One region of the Mycobacterium lacus genome, then DNA from elsewhere that is predicted to be linked to it. Evidence: riboswitches for the same ligand, from Rfam matches in the RefSeq annotation. Region 1 holds a riboswitch; the other holds the start of a gene.
What was found. Region 1 has a riboswitch for magnesium ahead of G6N24_RS08555 (PE domain-containing protein). Riboswitches for the same ligand answer to the same signal wherever they lie in the genome.
Positions count from the first base shown of each region.

Region 2: linked by a shared signal. The riboswitch ahead of G6N24_RS06890 (Rv1535 family protein) and the one ahead of G6N24_RS08555 (PE domain-containing protein) in region 1 are both predicted to bind magnesium.

Region 1 is NZ_AP022581.1:1,865,720-1,876,697, reverse strand. Features, by position in the region: gene G6N24_RS08585 (NAD(P)/FAD-dependent oxidoreductase) at 1-1,178, shown strand, start outside; gene G6N24_RS08580 (MgtC/SapB family protein) at 1,187-1,894, opposite strand; gene G6N24_RS08575 (DUF732 domain-containing protein) at 2,039-2,362, opposite strand; gene G6N24_RS08570 (PPE family protein) at 2,433-3,842, opposite strand; gene G6N24_RS08565 (PPE family protein) at 3,933-5,210, opposite strand; gene G6N24_RS08560 (PPE family protein) at 6,112-7,332, opposite strand; gene G6N24_RS08555 (PE domain-containing protein) at 7,329-7,511, opposite strand; M-box (ykoK) riboswitch at 7,795-7,969, opposite strand; gene G6N24_RS08545 (PPE family protein) at 8,088-9,311, opposite strand; gene G6N24_RS08540 (PPE family protein) at 9,428-10,696, opposite strand.
Region 2 is NZ_AP022581.1:1,488,560-1,499,537, forward strand. Features, by position in the region: gene G6N24_RS06865 (zinc-dependent alcohol dehydrogenase) at 1-644, shown strand, start outside; gene G6N24_RS06870 (carboxymuconolactone decarboxylase family protein) at 653-1,219, shown strand; gene G6N24_RS06875 (PaaI family thioesterase) at 1,305-1,751, opposite strand; gene G6N24_RS06880 (NAD(P)H-dependent flavin oxidoreductase) at 1,811-2,938, shown strand; gene G6N24_RS06885 (TetR/AcrR family transcriptional regulator) at 2,945-3,589, shown strand; M-box (ykoK) riboswitch at 3,735-3,904, shown strand; gene G6N24_RS06890 (Rv1535 family protein) at 4,170-4,412, shown strand; gene ileS (isoleucine--tRNA ligase) at 4,797-7,958, shown strand; gene G6N24_RS06900 (peptidoglycan DD-metalloendopeptidase family protein) at 7,970-9,190, shown strand; gene G6N24_RS06905 (hypothetical protein) at 9,202-10,227, opposite strand; gene G6N24_RS06910 (class I SAM-dependent methyltransferase) at 10,384-10,978, opposite strand, start outside.

The sequences.
Region 1 (10,978 bases):
GCTCTGGTTTCGCGGGCCTATGGGCGGCCCTCGGCGCCGCCCGACGACTCGAGGAGCTGGCCGTCCCAGAGGGCACCGTCGAGATCACCGTGTTGAGCACCAAGCCTTTTCATGACATCAGGGTGCGCAACTACGAAACCGATTTGAGCCCCTGCCGCATCTCACTGAATGATCTGCTCGACCCCGCCGGCGTCGCGCACGTCGTCGCCGAGGTCACCGAAATCGACTCCGACGCCCGCACCGTCGCCACGTCCCGCGGTGCCATACACCGCTACGACCGCTTGGTGCTGGCATCGGGCAGTCACGTCGTCAAACCCGCCATACCTGGCCTGCTGGAGTTCGGCTTTGACGTCGACACCTATGACGGCGCGATCAGGCTGCGTCGGCACCTGCAGGCGCTGGCCGACGGCCCACCGACCCCCGCGGCCTTTACCGTTGTCGTGGTCGGTGCCGGGCTGACGGGGATCGAGACGGCCTGCGAGCTGCCGAACAGGATGCGGGCACTGTTCACCCATTGCCGGGCCGCCCCCCGCGTGGTGTTGGTCGACCACAACCCGTTCGTCGGCTCCGACATGGGCCAATCGGCGCGGCCGGTGATCGAAGAGGCCTTGGCGGACAACGGCGTCGAAACTAGGACGGGTGTCAGCGTCACCGCGGTCGACGAGGGCGTGGTGGCCCTGTCATCGGGTGAGCAGCTGGAGGCGGCCACCGTGGTTTGGTGCGCGGGCATGCGGGCCAGCTCGCTGACCGAGCAGCTGCCGGTGACCCGCGACCGGTTGGGCCGCGTTGAGGTCGATGATCATCTGCGGGTGATCGGGGTGCCCACGGTGTTTGCCGCGGGTGACGTGGCCGCAGCCCGGATGGACGACGAGCACCTGTCCGTGATGTCGTGTCAGCACGGGCGCCCGATGGGCCGCTATGCCGGCTACAACGTGATCAGCGACCTGTTCGGCGCGCCGATGCTGGCACTTAGGATCCCTTGGTATGTAACGGTTCTCGATCTCGGACCGGCCGGCGCCGTCTATACCGAGGGGTGGGACCGAGTGGTCGTGTCGCGTGGCGCGCAGGCCAAGGCCACCAAGCGAACCATCAATAGCCGGCGGATCTATCCGCCGCTGACCGGCAACCGCGCCGACCTGCTGGCCGCGGCTGCGCCCGACCTGCAGGCCCGCCCTTAGCCCCGGATTCACTCGGCCTGCGCCTGTTCGCCGGCATACCAGTGCACGGCGTAAATGCCCGGCTGCAGGGATAATTCGGCGACCATCCGCTCGAGCTTGGCCGGCGTGTGGCCGTCCATCAGCAGGTGCGCGGTCAACGTGACCTTGTCGTCGTCGGGCCCGCTCGTGTGGATGCCCCGTAGCGTGATGTCGTTGTTGCTGGTGTGTTGCACGATCTGGGCGCGCGCGTATTTTGCGGATTTGGGCCGGCAGATCACCTGGACCTGGTAGGGCTGTAGACCTTCCTCTTCTTCGACGGCGTTGTCGTGGTCGATCAGCCGGCCAAGGGGACGCCCCAGCACATGGATGGCGATCACGGTGCCGGTGCCGATCAGCGTGAACGCCAGGTGTCCCGAGGCGGCCAGCACACCCACCGCCGCCGAGCACCACAGGGTGGCGGCGGTGTTAAGGCCCCTGACATTGAACCCCTCGCGCAGGATCACCCCGCCGCCGAGGAAACCGATCCCGGACACCACGTAGGATGCGACCCTGGTGGGGCTGCTGTCCTCGGTGGCGACCGCATAAAGGACGAACAACGTCGCACCGGCAGCCACCAGTGCGTTGGTGCGCAGGCCCGCCATCCGCGCGCGCCACTGCCGCTCGAATCCGATGAATGCGCCGCATCCCACCCCGACGGCCAGCCGGAGCGCGAAATCGGCGACGGTCAGGGTGTGCATGACGCTGCGCTCCCTTCCTGACCCGCCGGCGAGGGGCAGCTAAGCACATGCGGGTTAACATCAGGTGGCCCTGGGTCAAACCGGCTGCGTTGCGGTGACCGCCAGGCAAATCACCGACGACGTCTAACCCACCGGTAGCAGCTCTCAGGCGTGGCTGAGGTGATGGGGGCAGTAGTATTTCGCCGCAATCAGGGCGAACTGAGACGCCGCCTCCATATCGAATCCGGGATTGTGGGTCTTCACGTCGTGGACGAGCTCCAGACCCGATTCGCCGTGATCCAAGCAATGGCACACCGCTTGTCCGGCCCCGATGGCCTGGGCCGGGTCGGAGTAGGCGATGCCGGCTTGTCGCAGCGCGGCGAGGAAGCCTGCGTCGTCACCGCCGCCGCCGTCGTCGGGATCGCCATACGCCGGCGCGGCAAAGCCGATCATGGAACTAGCGCAGAGCAGCGCCAGAAGCGTTTTCATAACTCACCATTCTTCCATGTCGAGGACAGGGCTATCGGGTTCGTATGGTGGCCAAAGTATTTGGCCTCCGCTAACCCAACTGCGCTTCCGACGGCACGACTTTGGGCTTGTCGCGTTTGGACAGGTGCACCGCGTGGATGCCGGGCTTTTTCGACAGTTGCTCCAGCAGGCTGTCAAGACCTTCCTGATCGACCGTGTGGTGCTGGACGCTTTCGGGTTTCTCCGAGATCTGTGCGACCAGACGCTTCAGCTTTTCCGGCGACGTGGCGTCCTTGAGGTCTTTGAGCGGGGTGAGACGGCCTCGGGCTCCGGTACGGCTCAAGGCGCTGGGTGCCCCGGCGCCCAAGGCGCTGCCGAGCATGCCGGCCGCAGACATCGAACCGAGCAGGCCCCCCTCGCCGAGCGCGGCCGCCGGCACGGCGTCCGGCCCAGCTGCCGACAAGGCGGCAGCGACCATCCTGACGGCCGGCGTGGCCGTGGCCCAGCTCGGCGGAACCGTCAACGCGCCAACCAATGTGCCGCGCCCGAAGTTGGCCGCCACGTTGTCCGGCGACACCGCGCTGTACAGCGTGCCCCGGCCAAAGTTGGGCACGCCAAGCCCCAGCCCGCCCCCCAACGCATCCTTCGGGATCTCGCCAAGGCCCGGGGTCGGGGCAAACTTGAGGAACTGTGACACGGGAAAGTTGATGAGCAGCCCGATGTCGTTGAACTGCGTGGTAAAGGCGAGTGGAACCTTCACTGCCGAGTACAGGGCCGTGAACGTCGACGCGCCGGTCGGCCCAAAGAGGGCGTTCAGGAGGGCGGTGACTGCGGCGGTGTAGTCGGTCGCGAGGTCCGCGCCTATTTGCAGCAGCCACGACACCGGGTCAGCTACCCCCAGGAGGGACTGCGCACTGCTGGCCGCGGCGCCGGCGGCCTGGCCCACCGCGGCCGCCTGGCCGGCCAGCCCGACCGCGTTGGTGATCTGGGGCGGCTCGGTGAACGGCGTCACCTGTGACGCGGCCGCCGACGAACCGGCGTAGCTGTCCATCGCCAGGGCGTCCTGGGCCCACATTTCGCCGTATTGGGCCTCGGTGGCCGCGATCGCCGGGGTGTTCTGCCCGAAGATGTTGGTCGCCACCAGCGACGCCAGTTGGGTGCGGTTGGCCGCGATCTCTACCGGCGGCACGTGAGCGGCGAACGCCGTCTCGTAGGCGCTTGCCGCCGCGGTGGCCTGGCTCGCCGCTTGCGCGGCCTGTGCGGCCGTGGCCTGCATCCAGGTCAGGTAGGGTGCGACGGCGGCCGCCATGGCCAGCGACGAGGGACCCACCCAGGGCCCGCTGGTGAGGCTCTCGATCACCGCCGAATAGGCGGCCGCTGTGGACTGTAATTCAGCGGCCAGCGCGTCCCAGGCGGCCGCGGCGGCCAGCAACGGCCCCGATCCGGGACCAGTGTAGATCCGGCCCGAGTTGATCTCTGGCGGAAACGCTGCATAGAACATGTCCGTACCCCTTACCTGGTCGTGCGCGCCCGGGAGGCCCGTGGTGGGCCACTGCTTGTCGTCTCGGCTGTCATCGCGGTTCCGCGCCCGTCACTCGTCGAGGGCCGGTATCACGATGATCGTGGCCGCGGCGGGTTCAGCCTCGGCGACCACACCGCCGAGCGACTGCGCCGCGCCACCGCCCGCGGAGCCGAATGCGGTTGCCCCCAGGGCGCGCCCGGCCAGGCTCGACAGGGCCATCTGGCTGAACACGCCGCCCTCGCCGGCGAAGGATGCCGCGGCCGGGGCGGCTACCACGTTGGCGGGTAGCACCGAGGAGACCAGTCGCATTGCGGGGGCCGCTTGTGTCCAGCCTTGCGGCACCGACATGCTGCCGACCAGGGCCGCGCGGCCCATCGACCCCGACACCGGCGCGGCGCTTGACGTCAAGCCCGCCGAGCCTAGCTTTCCCAACTCGGGGGCCAGCGGCGCCAACCCCCCGGTGATGGGTTTCGGCCCGGCGAGATAGGCGGCGACGCCCTGCCCGTTTTGGCCCCAGGCGTATGCCTGACCGAACGACAGGAATGGGCCACCGGGTATGGAAGTCCAGCCCTGGATCGAGTACGGACCGGTGAGGGTCGCCCAGATGGTGTTCCAGTTCGCCAGGTCGGTCGCAAGCCAGGGCGGCAACGAGATCCCCGGCAATGCCGCCGACGGCGACCCCGTGGTGACCGCCGTGGCCAGGTTCTGCAGCGCAGCGGGCAACGAGGTGATCAGCTGGGACAGCTGCGTCGCTATGTCCGAGCTGGCCGACGTGCTGGCGGCCTGGGCTGCCGCGGCCGATTGCGCGGCCGCCGCCGACGGGTTCGTGGTTTGGGGTGGCTCGGTGAACGGTGTTAATTCCGACGCGCTGGCCGACGAGCCGGCATACGAATACATGGTGGCGGCGTCTTGGGCCCACATCTCCGCGTACTGGGCTTCGGTGGCTGCGATCGCGGGGGTGTTCTGCCCGAAGATATTGGTGGCGATCAACGTCATCAACAACGCGCGGTTGGCCGCGATCACCGGTGGGGGTACGGTGGCCGCAAACGCCGCCTCATAGGCACCCGCGGCCAACCGGGCCTGGGTGGCAGCCTGCTCGGCCTGAGCGCCCGTGGCACCAATCCACGCCACATACGGCGCCACTGCGGACGCCATCGCGATCGAGGAGGGACCCGTCCACGGCCCGACGGTCAGGCTCTCGATGGTCGACCCGTAGGAAGCCGCTGTGGACTGCAATTCGGCGGCCAACGCGTCCCAGGCCGCGGCCGCGGCCAACAGGGGCCCCGAACCCGGACCCACATACATTCGCCCCGAGTTAATCTCCGGCGGTAGCGCCCCAAAATCCATATCTGTTACCTCCGGTCCCCTCGATGGCCGCCATCGTAATCACGCCCCCGACGGGCTGCCCACAAATCAGGACGAGCTCCTATCGAGTTCACCAAATAGCCCAATGTTCGCTTCCCGTCAATCTTACTTATTTGATGTCAACAGATGCGCGTATTCCCCCACACAAAAAATCTCTTACGGCTCGCGTTCTGCCCCGCTTCGGGTTCTCCGAACCTGATGTAGCGATCATCCTCAGCATGGTTTATTTGCGTTGCGTTCCGCTCAGGTAATCGCAACGTAAAAACTCGGTGTCACCCCTCGCCGGTGGTCGGTGAGGCCAACCACCAGCTATCACATTACTCCACCATAAGCCCTGTTCGATCGCCATGATTGCCATCCGTCAGGCAACGGATCGCGACCGATTCACCTGCCTACAGAATGACGAAAATCACCAACGGGCGACACCGCCGTCAAAGCATTTCTTCCTGCGTCGATCGTGAACTCTGCGACCCCTTTTCGTTCCATTTTGAAATACTCGAGGCGTTAAATTTGCGTTCAAACCACGATTATTACGAATCACGCCGAGTTTGCGGGCAGGCCAATGATCGCCGGCCGCGAGCTTTCCGATGACCGTTGTTTCCGCACCGACGGCCGCATGATGACGGCCTGCGCCATCGCTAGCAGGGGACGCCGTAGTCGAGTCGCATCCTGCTGGAACCGCGGCGCGACCCGCCCCATCGGCATCGACGTCGCTGACCTGGTAGCTAACTGGCACGGCGCGTTCTCCCATCGGTTTTGGAAAGAGTACGCACAACGTTATGAAGTACGTCACAAAAACAGCTGCCACCTGGCTGTTCGATTACTGCCAATGTGCTGAAAGGCCCCAGTTTCCACTAGCCGCAGTTGACAAATGCGGCCCCGCCTATCCGGCAGCGGGAGGTCGCGCGACGAACGTCGGCCGGAAGCCGTATTGAGGGAGAGCCCGGCCAAATCCTTGGCCGGCCATGTTGCCGAATGGCATCCCGGGCATGCCGGCTGCCACCGTTGGAGGGGGCGCAACCATGGGTGTGCCGCCCAACGCGGAGGCTAGGGGGCTGGTCAATGGTGCTGCAGCGGTCCAGCTTGGGGGTACCGACAGCGCGCCGACGGCGCCCGCGTTGCCCAAACCACCCGATACCAGGCCGCCCAGCCCGCCGGTGGGCGTGGCTGGGCCTACCAGCGCGGTAGCGACCCCGCCAGCCCCAGCCGCTTCGATGCCCTCCTCGGCCGCGTTCGCGGCTGCCGCACCGCCGAGCAAGCCTAGAAAAGGCGCAATCGTGTTACTCGGCAGGAAAAGCCCGGACGACGCTATCGTGTTCCAGAAATTCGAGTTGGGATCCAACAGGGTCGCTAGTTCCTGCAGCAGTTCCTGTAGCCAGGTGGGTTCGGAACCCAACATGCCCAGAATTCCCGACTGCCCTGACGAGGGCGACAAACCGGACGACGAGAGTCCTTGCAACAGGTTGGGGATCGCCGACATCACCTGTGAGAGCGTCGACTGCTGGTTGCCCGCGGCTGTCGCGCTGGCTTGGGCGACCGCGGCCGACTGCGCGGCAAGCCCGGTCGCGTTGGTGGTCTGCTGGGGCTCGGCGAACGGGCTCAGTTGGGTAGCGACCGCCGAGGACCCCGCGTAGCCGTACATGGCCGCCGCGTCTTGGGCCCACATTTCGGCGTACTGCGCCTCGGTGGCCGCGATCGCGGGGGCGTTCTGGCCCAGAATGTTGGTCGCGATCAATGCCATCAGCTGGGCTCGGTTGGCGGCGACGACCGGTGGCGGCACGGTTGCGGCGAACGCCGTTTCGTAGGCTGCCGCCGCGGCCGTGGCCTGCGCGGCGGTCTGTTCGGCTTGCACGGACGTGGTACTCATCCAGGTGACGTAGGGCATGGCCGCGGCCGCCATCGACGCGGATGCCGGTCCGTGCCATTCTTCGCTGGTCAGCGCCGTGAGCACCGAACCGTAGGACAGCGCGGTGGCACGCAGTTCTGCAGCCAATCCGCTCCAGGCCGACGCGGCGGCCAACATGGGGCCCGAGCCTGCTCCGGAGTACATCCGCGCGGAGTTGATTTCGGGCGGCAGCGTTGCGAAATCCAGTGCGGCGGTCATCGTCGATCTCCTTGTTTGCTGGCTGAAGTGGCGTTGGCGGCCTCGGTTGCCGCATATGAACCTGCGCTGGTGTTTACAACAGTGACCAGCAGCTCGTGAGCGGCCAGCGCTGATCCCACGCCATCCAAGGCGCTGGCGGCCGCAGCTAAGCCCGGTGGATGCGTCATCACAAACGACATCGGGCTAAATCCTTACCGGAAGAAATCCAACCCGGGCCGGTAGCCATTTCCGCGCGAACTATTCACACGAGACCGCGAGGCGGACGCGTGAAATAAAGCCTTCGGAATAACCGGTTCAGAATGCGAAAACGGCGCCGGGGTCGGATCGGAACGAAATGGTCGTCGATCTCGAATACGGACTATCGCCGGGACTCACTTCGCTTCTCACCTCCTCACGGCCAGGGCACACGGGGATGCCGACGCGGTGCACATCGGGGATGAGGGACCAGCCAAATAGCCGGACGCGACACCCCTCTCGTCAGAGCTTTGGCACCACACGGCGTATCCGGCCGGTCAAGCCGGAAGCCACTTGGGCTCAACCCTTAAGCCGGGAAGAGCTGTCCTGACCCTGGGCGTCTTTCGACGTTCGAGGTCAGTGGCCTGTATCCGTGCAGACGCCTCACCTAGCGAGGTGCATGCGGAGCCCATCGTGGCACTCGAAGCGATGGGAGTCAACCCACTAGGCGGGCAAGGCAACACCGAGCTTGTAAATATGGGGTTAACCATTCGCTCGTCATGTACAACCGCCAACTCTCGTCAGCCGGCGGCCGGTGGGCGCGCCATGATCGTCGGCCGAAATCCGTATCGAGGACCACTGCCGAAGCTATGCGAGTAAACACCAGGAGCCGGCATACCGGGCACACCGGGCATGCCCGCACCTGCCTCCGGCACCGCAATGGTGCTAGTCGAGCCGGCGCCCGGGAGTGGGGTACCTGCGAGCTTTGCCACCTCGATGGCCGCCGTCCAGCTCGGCGGAACAGACAATCGCCCGACCAAGGCCGCCTGGCTGGAACCCGCCGTCACTCCCCCCAAACCCGATTGGGCGACCGTCGCCCCAGTCCACGCGGCGTCGGGAGCGGGGCCCATCACCGGGAAAGCGACCTCAGGCGCCCCGCCGAGGGCCACGGCGTTGATGTCGGACATCGCACCCGTGACCGCAGGCATGATAAGTCCGGGAGCGGTGTATCCGGCTGACACCAAACCGTTTACCAACGTGGAGTTAAGGAAGAGCCCGTACGGGTTTCCATCGTTTCCATCCAGGAAATTCAGGATGTCGGCGAGCAGGCCGGACCCGGGAATGGCGTCGAGTGGTGAGGCCGCAGCCGGTGACGCGAGTCCTTGCAAGCTCGCCGGCACCGCCGACATGAGGTGCGGCAGCTCCGTCTGCGTCAGGCTGCCCACGGCAGCGCCGGCTGCTTGGGTGACCGCGGCGGCCTGGCCGGCCTGCCCGGACGGGTTGGTGGTCTGCGCCGGTTCCGTAAACGGTGTGAGCGCCGCGGCCTCCGCCGAACTCGCGGCATACCCGTACATCGCTGTCGCATCCTGCGCCCACATCTCGGCGTATTCGGCCTCGGTAGCCGCGATCGCTGGTGTGTTGATGCCCAGGAAATTGGTGGCCACCAGCGCCAGCAATCGCGCACGGTTCGCCGCGACCACGGCCGGCGGCACCGTCATCGCGAACGCGGCCTCAAAAGCCGCCGCAGCCGCCGCGGCCTGACTGGCAGTCTGGGCGGCCTGCAGGCCCGTGACGCTCATCCACGTCACATACGGGGCGGCCGCGGCCGCCATCGCGGACGATGCCGGCCCCAGCCAGCCTTCGCTGACCAAAGCCGAGATGACCGATTCGTATGCCGTTGCGGTCAAATGCATTTCCGCGGCAAGGCCATCCCAGGCCGTCAGAGCAGCCAGCATTGGCGCCGAGCCGGGCCCCGAATACATGCGCAGGGAGTTGACTTCGGGCGGGAGCGCTCCGAAATCCATTGCCTGCACCTCCTTTAACCGACCTTCAACCGACCCCTAACCAACGGGCCTTGTTGGCCTCGGTGGCCGCATGCGAGTCGGCACCGATCACCAACATCGCGGGGATCTCCCCCGGATCATCCAGCGGCTGGTGGGCGTCCCATGATCGTCGGCCGAAATCCGTATCGCGGAGCGTTGCCGAAGCTGTGCCCGTAAATGCCGGGAGCGGGCATACCGGGCACCCCCGGCATGCCCGCCGCAGCTTCGGGGATAGCGGCGGAACTGGTCCAGCCGCCACCTGGGGCCGCAGCGCCGGCGTGGTTCGCCACCGCGGTCGCCTCCGTCCAGGTCTGCGGCACGGACAACCGCCCGACCAACGCCGCCTGGTTCGTGCCGGCCGAGACCGCGCCCATCCCCGGCGAGCCCGCGGTCAGCTCGCCCAGAACCGGCAAGCTTTCGGGGCTGGCCGGCGACAGCGCGGGTATCCACGTCGGGTTTCCTTCGCCGGAGCCCATGGGTGGCAATGGGGCTTGCTGTGCGCCCAGTGCTACCGCATTGAAGTCGGCCATTGCGGACCAAACGGCGGGGCCGACGATGGCGGGGCTGACGTACCCGGCCGACGTGAATCCGTTCACCAGGTTGGAACTCAAGAAGATGCCGTAGGGATTTCCATCGTTTCCATCCAGGAAATTCAGGATGTCGGCGAGGATGCCCGACCCGGGAATGGCGTCCAGTGGCGAGGCCGCCGCTGGCGATGCGAGTTTTTGCAGGCTCGCCGGCACCGCCGACATGAGTTGCGGCAACTGCGTCTGCGTGAGGCTGCCCACCGCACGGCCGCCCGCATGGGTGACCGCCGCGGCCTGGGAGGCCTGCCCGGACGGGTCGGTGGTCTGCGCGGGTTCGGTAAACGGCGGCAGCGTCGAGGCCGCCGCAGAGCCGGCGGCATAGCCATACATCGCCGCCGCATCTTGCGCCCACATTTCGCCGTATGCGGCCTCGGTCGCCGCGATCGCGGGCGTGTTCTGACCGATAAGGTTGGTCGCGACCAGCGCCGCCAACTGAGCACGGTTAGCCGCCACCTCGGCCGGGGGCACCGTCATGGCGAACGCGGACTCAAATGCACCCGCAGCCGCGGCTGCCTGACGGGCGGTCTGCTCAGCCTGCATGCCGGTGATGTTCATCCACGCCAGATAGGGGGCAACTGCGGCCGCCATCGACTCCGACGCCGGCCCCAACCAATCGTCGCTGGTCAGTGTTGAGATCACGGTCTCGTACGCGGCTGCCGTCGAACGCAGCTCTGCCGCAAGCCCATCCCAGGCCGTCACAGTTGCCAGCATCGGCGCCGAACCCGGCCCGGAGTACATGCGCAGGGAATTGATTTCCGGTGGTAATGCTCCGAAATCCATTGCCAACACCCCCTCAGCCGGCCGCGACCGAGTTGGCGGCTTCACCGGCCGTTGAGGCCGGCGATTCCGGTTGTGTCACAACGAAACACATCGAACTTCTCCTCAATACGGATAGTCCGACCCAGCTACGGGACCTTGGCCGCCGTGATTAAGTCGGGGTGCTGCCCCTAGCACGTGCGCCATGGCTGCGCTGTGTGCTGTAGGTGCTCGGCGCCAGCCGATTCAAACGGCGGCAGGAGTGCCGCGACCGGATCGGAGGGAAACGGTCATCGTTTTCGTACA
Region 2 (10,978 bases), 380 kb from region 1:
TCAGCCCGGAAGTTGCCACCTTGTTCAACCCGCTGGGCGCCGGAATACGTTGGGGGGTAACGGTTCCCGAAACCGGCCCGGGCGATGTCGTGGCGGTGCTGGGCCCCGGAATCCGGGGACTATGTGCTGCGGCGGCCGCAAAACGGGCCGGCGCCGGGTTCGTGATGGTGACCGGGCTGGGCCCGCGCGACGCCGACCGGTTGACGCTGGCCGCGCAGTTCGGAGCGGACCTGGCCGTCGACGTCGCCGTCGAGGACCCGGTAGCGGCCCTGGCAAAGGCGACCGGTGGGCTGGCGGACGTCGTCATCGACGTGACCGCGAAGGCACCCGGGGCATTCGCCCAGGCGATCGCGCTCGCCCGTCCCGCCGGAACCGTCGTTGTCGCCGGCACCCGGGGTTTCGGCAGCGGCGCGCCGGGATTCTCGCCCGACCTGGTTGTGCTCAAGGAGCTGCGCGTCATCGGCGCCCTGGGCGTCGATGACGGCGCCTACCGGGCGGCGCTTGACCTGTTGGCGTCCGGTCGATATCCGTTCGAGAGTCTGCCCCGCCGCTGCGTGCGGCTCGAAGGCGCGGAGGAGTTGCTGGCTACTATGGCCGGTGAACGCGAGGGTGTCCCGCCTGTACACGGAGTGCTCACACCATGACCCCACCCATGAAGTCACCCCGGGTGCCCCCGTTGCCCGTCGACGAGGCCAAGGCCGCCGCGGACGAAGCCGGCGTGCCCGACTACATGGCCGAGCTCAGCATCTTCCAGGTGTTGCTCAACCATCCGCGACTGGCGCGCGCCTTCAACGACATGCTCGCCACCATGCTGTGGCACGGCGCCCTGGACTCACGGCTGCGCGAGTTGGCGATCATGCGGATCGGCTGGCTCACCGGGTGCGACTACGAATGGACCCAGCACTGGCGCGTCGCTTCGGGCCTTGGCGTGTCGCCCGATGACCTGCTCGGCGTGCGGGATTGGCGGGCGCACAACGGGTTCGGTGCCGCTGAGCGCGCCGTGCTGGCGGCCGCCGACGACGTGGTGCGCGACGGCGCGGTGAGCGCCGAGAGCTGGGCGGCTTGCGAGCGTGAATTAGACGGTGACACGACGGTTCTCATCGAATTGGTCACCGCGATAAGCGCATGGCGAATGGTCGCCTCGATTCTGCACAGCCTCAGGGTCCCGTTGGAAGACGGCGTGTCCAGCTGGCCGCCCGACGGCCTTTCGCCCGAGTGATCGCGCCGAACGTGTCACCATGGCGAAATTCGGTGAGATTTTTCGCACTGTGTGCACGTTGGGCGAGGGCGTAAAGCGTTTCGGCTCAGACGATCCGGTAGGTCTGCACCGCGTGCGCGACGACGTTGCCGTCGGCATCGGTGGCGGTGATCTCGGTGAAGGTGAGTTCCTTGCGGCGTCGGGCGGTGCGGGCATGACACAGCAGGTCGCTGCGTTTGGCGGCGCCGGTGTACTGGATGCTCATCGCCACGGTGGAGGCGCGCATGCCCTTGTCGAAGTCGTGGTTCGACCAGGCGGCGGCGGCGCCGGCGGTGTCCATCACCGCCGCGATCACGCCGCCGTGAAAGTAGGTGCCGTCGTTGGTGAGGTCTGCTCGAAACGGCAGCCGGATCGTGACGTCATCGGGTTCGTAGCGCTCGAACACGATGCCGAGCCCGCCGATGAACGGTGTGTTCGTCATCAGGTCGCGCACCGCCTGGCGACGTTTGTGTTGCTCTTCGGGGGACAAGGGTGCGGTCAGCGGCTCGGGCATGGCGGCTAGGTTACCCCATTCGATTGACATATCAATCAATAACCCATAGCGTCGTCGAAGTGCGGACCAGAGTGGCCGACCTGCTCGGCGTCGAGTTCCCGATCTGTGCATTCAGTCACTGCCGCGATGTCGTGGCCGCGGTGACCAATGCGGGTGGGTTCGGGATCCTCGGCGCTGTCGCGCACAGCGCCAAGCGGCTGGAGAGCGAGCTGACCTGGATCGAGGAGCAGACGGGCGGCAAGCCGTACGGGGTCGACCTGTTGTTGCCGCCCAAGTATGTCGGCGCCGAGCTGGGGGGAATCGACGCGCAGCAGGTCGCCGACCTGCTGCCCGAGGAGCACCGCACGTTCGTCGACGACTTGCTGGCCCGTTACGGCATCGCCCAGCCCGCCGGGGAGCAACGCGCGGGGTCGGGGGGCGGGCTCAACATCTCGCCCAAGGGCTACGAGCCCCTGCTCGATGTCGCGTTCGCCCACGACATCCGGCTGATTGCCAGCGCGCTCGGGCCGCCGCCGCGTGACCTCGTCGAGCGAGCCCACGACAACCACGTCCTGGTGGCCGCCCTGGCCGGCACCACCGAACACGCGCGCCGGCACGCGTCCGCGGGCGTTGACCTGATCGTCGCGCAGGGCACCGAGGCCGGCGGACACACCGGTGAGGTGGCGACCATGGTCCTGGTCCCCGAAGTCGTAGATGCCGTGGACCCGCTTCCCGTCCTGGCGGCCGGCGGGATCGCCCGCGGCCGCCAGATGGCGGCGGCTCTGGCCCTGGGCGCTGGAGGGGTCTGGTGCGGGTCGGTGTGGCTGACCACCGAGGAAGCCGAGACGCCCCCGGTGGTCAAGGACAAGTTCCTGGCCGCCAGCTCGTCGGACACGGTGCGGTCCCGGTCGTTGACCGGCAAGCCGGCGCGGATGCTGCGCACGGCCTGGACCGACGAGTGGGACCGGCCCGATAGCCCGGACCCCCTTGCCATGCCCCTGCAGACCGCTCTGGTCGCCGGGCCGCAGCTGCGCATCAACCAGGCCGCCAGTCATCCGGGCGCAAAGGCCCGAGAACTGGCGACCTACTTCGTTGGCCAGGTGGTCGGATCGCTCGATAGGGTGCGGCCGGTGCGCTCGGTGGTGCTCGACATGGTCGAGGAGTTCATCGACACCGTCGGGCGACTCGACGCGCTCGTTGATCGGTGACGCGGGGTGAGCACCACTCGGCGGCGCCGGGCCGTCAGCGACGAAGAAAAGTCGCGCCGGCGCGACGAGATCATGGCCGCAGCCAAAGAAGTCTTTGCCCGCAAGGGTTTTCACGCCACCACCGTCGCAGACATCGCCAAACAGGCCGGCCTCGCGTACGGCTTGATCTACTGGTACTTCGACTCCAAGGACGAGTTGTTCCACGCCTTGATGGCGGTAGAGGAGCAGGCGCTGCGCGCACATCTCACGGCGGCGCTGAACGGGGCCGGCGGGCCGGTCGACGGCGCAGGGGGAGAGGCGTCGCTTCGGGCCTTGTTGGAGGCCTCCGTCCAGGCCACGTTCGAGTTCTTCGAAGCCGACAGGGCCACCGTCAAGCTGCTTCTCCGCGACGCGTATTCGCTTGGCGACCGATTCGAAAAGCACCTGGGCGGGATCTACGAGCGGTTCATCGACGACATCGAAACCGTCATCGTCGCCGCTCAAGAACGCGGTGAAGTGGTGGCCGCCCCGCCCCGGATGGTGGCTTACACGCTGGCGGCGCTGGTGGGCCAGTTGGCCCACCGGCGGCTTAGCACGGACGACGACGTCACCGCCGCCCAGGTGGCAGACTTCGTCGCGTCGCTGGTGCTCGACGGGCTGCGCCCACGCTGACCGCGGCACCCACACCCATAGGGCGAGGTCAGGGACCCTGAACCTGGTTAACGGCTGTCAACACGCAATGTGGAACCGTAAAGATTCGGCCACGCGGACCGGATCACGTTGACCGCGCCGGGCTGGTCATGCATGATCGGTCGGGTAAGCACCTCGTTAGGTGAGGCGTCTACACGAATACAGGCCACTGACCCCGAACGTCGAAAGACGCCCCGGGTCAGGACAGCTCCTCCCGGCTTAAGGGTTGAGCCCAGGTGGCTTCCGGTTTACCGGACACGTCGTGCAGTGCCAAAGCTCTGACGAGTGGGGTGCGGATCCCCGACATTCGTCGGATTCTGTGCTCCTTTGCTCGGTGTTGTTCGTGCGGATGCCCGCACGTGTCGTGACCGCGAGGAGGTGAGGGACGTATGAGTTCCAGTGACAGTCCGGACCGATATCCGGGCTTTGTTTCGTCCCGATCCGGTCCCCGGCGCGACGTTCTCAGCTGAGTCGTCAAACAGCGTCCTTGGATCGGAACCGTTGCGGGACGGACCAAGTCAGTCCATATGTCCACGTTTCGATTTCCGCCTAGGAGGCGAGCATGACCGCAGCCCTGTACGACGAAGTAGTAACGGTAGCCCCCGCGCCCACGCTGCAGGTGGTGCGCGATGACACCCCCATTGCGGCCCCCGCGCCCAAGAAGGTGGCGCGCCAGGTCGACGCCCGACTCTTCGGTGCCGATGGGGACCCGCTGGTGGGTGGCGCCGCTCGTTTGCTGAGCATCCCGTTGCGTCACCTCTACGCGGCGCTGTGGCGCGTCGGCGTGCTCGAAATCCAGGCCTGATCCGATGGATCGCGAGGAATCGATCGGCTCCAAGGGGTTACTCGACCGCATGCGGGGTCGTGCGGCCAGGTGACCCCTTGGGGGCCGCGGCGTTGAATCATGGGATTTGTGCCGCTTAAGTAGAATCGACGTAGCGGCGTCGATCCGGCTATCACCGGGGAGCCTTCGGAAGAACAGCCCACTGGCCCAGTAAGGCCCGGTTGGCCCAGTAGAACCGAACGGGTTGGCCCGTCACAGCCGAAGTTGAGCGGTCACGCGTCGCGCGTGGCAAGCGGGGTGGTACCGCGGCGTTCACGCACCAGCATGGCGTCGTCCCCGGACCTGATCACAGGCGCGCAGCGCTCCTGCGCGAAGCGCCACAGGGCACAGGGGAGACGACGCGCTTTGACCAAGAACGCTGAGTTCAGGGCGTATCCGAAGCTGGCCGGCGGGGCGCCGGACTTCTCGGCACTCGAGCTGGAGGTGCTCGAGTACTGGTTCCACGACGACACCTTCCGCGCCAGCATCGCGCGCCGCGGTGATGCGCCGGAATACGTGTTCTACGACGGGCCGCCGTTCGCCAACGGGCTGCCCCACTACGGGCACCTGCTCACCGGCTACGTCAAGGACATCGTCCCGCGGTATCGCACCATGCGCGGTTACAAGGTAGAGCGCCGCTTCGGCTGGGACACCCACGGGTTGCCCGCCGAGCTCGAGGTCGAACGCCAGCTCGGCATCACCGACAAATCCCAGATCGACGCCATGGGGATCGCCGCGTTCAACGACGCGTGCCGGGCATCGGTGTTGCGCTACACCGACGAATGGCAAGAATACGTGACTCGCCAAGCGCGCTGGGTCGACTTCGACAACGATTACAAGACACTGGATCTCGGCTACATGGAGTCGGTGATCTGGGCGTTCAAGCAGCTGTGGGACAAGGGCCTGGCATACGAGGGCTACCGGGTGCTGCCCTACTGCTGGCGTGACGAAACCCCGCTGTCCAATCACGAACTCCGGATGGACGACGACATCTACCAAAGCCGCCAGGATCCCGCGATCACGGTCGGCCTCAAGGTGGTGGGTGGCGAATGGGACGGCGCCTACCTGTTGGTATGGACGACGACACCGTGGACCCTGCCGTCCAACCTCGCGGTTGCGGTCAACCCGGACGTCACCTATGTGCAGGTTAGGGTCGGTGATCGTCGTTTCGTGCTGGCCGAGGCACGGCTGGCCGCCTACGCCCGTGAACTCGGCGAGGAGCCCCAGGTGGTGGGCACCTACCGGGGCGCCGACCTGCTGGGCACTCGGTATCTGCCGCCTTTTGCCTACTTCATGGACTCGCCCAACGCCTTTCGGGTGCTGCCAGGGGACTTCGTGACCACCGAGGATGGTACCGGCATCGTGCATATGGCGCCGGCCTACGGCGAGGACGACATGGTCACCACCGACACGGTCGGCATCGTGCCGGTCACCCCGGTCGACTCCAAGGGCCGCTTCGACGCGACCGTCCCGGATTACCAGGGGCAGCACGTCTTCGACGCCAACGCGCAGATCATCCGTGACCTGAAGAACCAGGGCGGTCCGGCGGCCGTGAACGGTGCGGTGCTGCTCCGCCATGAAACCTATGAGCACCCCTACCCGCACTGCTGGCGCTGTCGCAACCCGCTGATCTACCGGGCGGTGTCGTCCTGGTTCGTCACCGTCACCAAGTTCCGCGACCGCATGGTGGAACTGAATCAGCAGATCACGTGGCACCCCGAGCACGTCAAGGACGGCCAGTTCGGCAAGTGGCTCCAGGGTGCCCGCGATTGGTCGATCTCCCGAAACCGCTACTGGGGCACCCCGATCCCGGTGTGGAAGTCCGACGACCCGGCCTACCCCCGGATCGACGTCTACGGCAGCCTCGACGAACTGGAGCGCGACTTCGGGGTGCGGCCGACCAACCTGCACCGGCCCTATATCGACGAGCTCACCCGTCCCAACCCGGACGACGCGAGCGGCCGCAGCACGATGCGGCGCATCCCCGACGTGCTCGACGTGTGGTTCGATTCGGGCTCGATGCCGTACGCCCAGGTGCACTACCCGTTCGAGAATGGTGACTGGTTCGACGGGCATTACCCGGGTGACTTCATCGTCGAGTACATCGGGCAGACCCGCGGGTGGTTCTACACGCTGCACGTGCTGGCCACCGCGCTCTTCGACCGGCCGGCGTTCAAAACCTGTGTGGCGCACGGGATCGTGCTGGGCTCCGACGGCCAGAAGATGAGCAAGTCACTGCGCAACTATCCCGACGTGACCGAGGTGTTCGACCGGGACGGGTCCGATGCCATGCGGTGGTTCCTGATGGCCTCGCCGATCCTGCGCGGCGGCAACCTGATCGTCACCGAACAAGGCATCCGCGAGGGGGTGCGGCAGGTCTTGCTGCCGTTGTGGAACGCCTACAGCTTCCTGGCGCTATACGCACCGAAAGTCGGTACCTGGCGCGCCGATTCGTCGCACGCGCTGGACCGCTACATCTTGGCCAAGCTGGCGGCGCTGCGCGACGACCTCACGGAGGCGATGGAGGTCTGCGACATCTCGGGGGCCTGCGAACAGCTACGCCAGTTCGCCGAGGCGTTGACGAATTGGTATGTGCGACGGTCGCGTTCGCGGTTCTGGGAAGAAGACGTCGACGCCATCGACACCCTGCACACCGTGCTGGAGGTGACCGCGCGGCTGGCCGCGCCGCTGTTACCGCTGACCACCGAGATCATCTGGCGCGGCCTCACCGGTGAGCGGTCGGTGCACCTGACGGATTGGCCGCGAGGCGACGAGCTACCCGCGGACCCCGATCTGGTCGCGTCGATGGACCAGGTCCGCGAGGTATGCTCGGCGGCGTCGTCGCTGCGTAAGGCCAAGAAGCTGCGGGTTCGCCTGCCGTTGCCGAAACTAACGGTGGCAGTGGATGATCCGCAGCGACTGAAGCCGTTTGCCGACCTGATCGCGGACGAGCTCAACGTCAAGCGCGTCGAACTGACCGACGCGATCGACAGCTACGGCCGGTTCGAGCTCACCGTCAACGCCCGCGTGGCCGGCCCACGGCTGGGCAAGGATGTGCAGGCCGCCATCAAGGCGGTCAAGGCGGGGGAAGGCGTCCTCAATCCGGACGGCACCGTGACCGCGGGCCCGGCAGTGTTGCAACCCGACGAATACAGTTCCCGGCTGGTGGCTGCCGACCCGGAGTTCACCGCGGCACTGCCCGGCGGCGCCGGTCTTGTCGTTCTGGACGGCACGGTGACTCCCGAACTGGAGGCAGAGGGCTGGGCCAAGGACCGCATCCGCGAACTGCAGGAGCTGCGCAAGTCGACGGGGCTGGACGTGTCCGACCGCATCCGGGTCGTGATGTCGGTGCCGGCCGAGCGGGTCGACTGGGCGCGGACCCACCGCGATCTCATCGCCGGCGAAATCCTGGCCACCAGTTTCGAATTCGGGGAGCCGGCCGATGCGGCGGAGATCGGTGACGGTGTTCGGGTCGCGATCGCCAAGGTCGAAGCAGGCCGCGATGGGAGGGCGGGCTGCCCGGGGTGAGTGGCGGGACGATGCGGATTCTGGCGCTGTTTCGGGTGCACAACGGTGCGGAGGTATTGCCCCGAGTCTTGGACTCGTTGTCCGGCTGGTGCGATGACATCTATGCGATCGACGACCGCAGCACCGACAACACCGCGCAGATCCTGGCACAACACCCGGCAGTGACGAACGTCGTTCGCGCCCGCCCGGATCTGCCGCCCACGCCGTGGCTGATCCCCGAGTCCACCGGGCTGGAGTTGCTGTATCGCATGGCCGATTTCTGCCGCCCCGACTGGATCGTGATGGTCGATTCCGATCAGGTGGTCGCGGCCGATGGCGATATTCGCGAGGTCCTCGCCCGCACGCCGGACGACGTCGCGGCGCTGATGTGCCCGATGATCCCCAGCTGGAATGATCCGGACTACCCAGAGATGATCCCGATCATGGGAACCGCCGAGTCCGTGCGCGGGCCGTTCTGGCGTTGGCGTCCGGGGCTGTGTGCCGGAAGAAAAGCTATTCACAACCCGCACTGGCCGGCCAACATCACCGATCACGGTCGTATCGCACTGGTGAACGAGATTCGATTGCTGCACACCGGGTGGGCCACCCTTGCTGAACGGATCGCGAAAGTCGAGCACTACCGCAGGCTCGATCCGGACTGTCTGTTGAACTTCGGGGTCTCCTACGACCGAGCCCTGCTGTTCGGCTACGCGCTCGACGAGATCGACCTGTTGAAAGCCGACTACTGGCGGCGGGTACGCGGCGACTTCGACCCCGCCGAACCGGGTACGCGGCTGCCCATCGACCGGGAGCGCCTGGCGATCGGTTCCGGATACGGACCCCGAGCCGGCGCGTTTCACCCCGGCGTCGACCTCGCCGCCGAGCCGGGCACCCCGATATATGCCGTCACATCCGGAGTCGTTTGCCGCACAACCGAACTCGACGACAACGGACTTTGGGCGGTGACGATCTGCAACGCGGGCGTCGATACCGTCTACGTGTTCCGGTCCCACGGCGAGCGACGGCTGGCTATCGATGATCACATCACCGCGGGCGCGCGGATCGGCACAATCGGCCCCGAAACCGGATCAACGGACGGCTACCTGCACTTCGAGGTCCATATCGACGGCAGACACGCCGATCCGGTGCGCTATCTGGCGAACATGGGCCTGCAACCGTGGCCACCGCGGGGACGGCCGCGGCCGGTGTCGGGCACCTATCCGCCGGCAACGCCCTGCACCGTCGCCGTCTGAGACGTCCGGCGTCACCCGTCGGACGCGGGCTTGCCCACCGGGGTCGCGAGCTGTTCGACGAGGGCCCGGGCGGATCGGATCGCCGAGCGGACCTCCTGCAGCAGCTTGGCCGGATGCTGTTGGTCCAACGCACTTAGCCTGTTATACCGGTCAACCCCGAAGCCCACCGATTCCACGCGAATTTCGAAGGGTAGCGCCAGGGTTCGCAATGCCTCGAAGTGTAGGTACGGGACGACCGGCTGACCGGTCACCAGCAGGCACGTCGACCGATGCATGCCCACAGTCCGCGCGGCGAAGGTATAGGTGTCCCCGGAGTTGGCCCGACGGTTGTCCGGGTCCGGGGAGGGTGTCTCGAGCAAAGTGATCGGCACGCCGACGTCGTTGGTATCGGGCGTGAAATTCCACACCGTCCGGTCGCGCTGGGGCCGGACGACCCGTCGCCGCAGGTGGTCGCCGGCCTGCCGGGCGTCGAGCCCGAAGGCGTCGGCCGCCGCGGCCACCAGGAGTTCGAATTCCGTCCGTGCGCCGGGCGCGCAGCTGGCGACCGCGTCCTCTTCGGAGTCCAGGAGGCGCCGCGACGCGGCGGCCAGCACCACATGGCCGATACGTCGACCGGTGGCCATTTCTCGCGCGTAGCCGGCCCGGAGCAGGTTGGTGTAGCGCCCACCGCCGATCACCAGCATGTAGTCGAAGTCCGCTCCCTCGGGCGCCGATTCGCCCGTGAGGCCCAGCTCGCCGGCCAGCGCGGTGATTTTGTCCAGTTGCGAGGCGGGTGAGTTGAGTCGCGGGATCAACCACCTGACCGCGCCGGCGGCATCCTGGCTGTGCACCCGGCCGCCGCCACGGGCCCGTGCCCGGCCCCGGTAATCCCACACCGCGCTGAACTCGTCCAGAAACGCCAGCCGGGCCGCGAGGCCGAGGCCCTGCGGGAGGCTCCCACCGAACATGTCGACCAGCTCGGCGAGGGCGGGATGCGCACTCCAAGCCTCGACTTGGCGGCGGACTTCGGCCGAGAAATCACCACCGTATCGGTCCACGGCAGTGGTCGCGGTAAGGGACGGGGGCACGCGACGTTCCTGTGATCGGGGTGGGTGAACTGTCTGGGTGGCTTCGCAGTCTAGTGAAGGAACCACCAGACCATCGATCACTTCGTCTATGTGGTCCTACCTTTCACGGTTTCAGGGTCTGGGCCGCTAAGCGACGCGGCGGAGCCAGATGCTGCCGGGTTCCTCGCTGACGCTCTCGGGGAGGTATCGGCGCACGATCTCTGGGCGCTTCTGCCAGATCCAGGAATTGAAGAACATGATTTGGAAGACGTTGTTGTAGCTCAGGAATGCACGCAACAGGTATGACTCGTTCCAGCTGCGACGCTGCTCCAGCCACGAGTCAGGGTATTCGAAGGGATAGAAAATGTCGTGAACGTGGATCACCACGCCGGGGCTTAGCCGCGGCAGCACCCTGAAAAGTAGCCAGTTGACATCGCTGCCCGGTTTGCTGACGTGCGTACTGTCGATAAAAAGAATGTCATTCTTGCCGAGCTTATCGAATGTTTCGATAGGAATGTCTTGAACGGCATTCTTGTGTATTGTTATCGCCTTGTGGTCGCCGTCTTTGAGCAGGCCTAGTAAGCGCTCGGGATTGGGCTCGACAAAAGTGAGTTCTAGGTCGTGTAGGTCGTGGTCGCGCACATCGAGGGCGATGGTGGAGGTAAAGCCCGACCCCACTTCCACAAGGTGTTTCGGCCGTAGCGCGTTCAGCATGGAGTAATAAACCGCTCCGTCGCCGAGC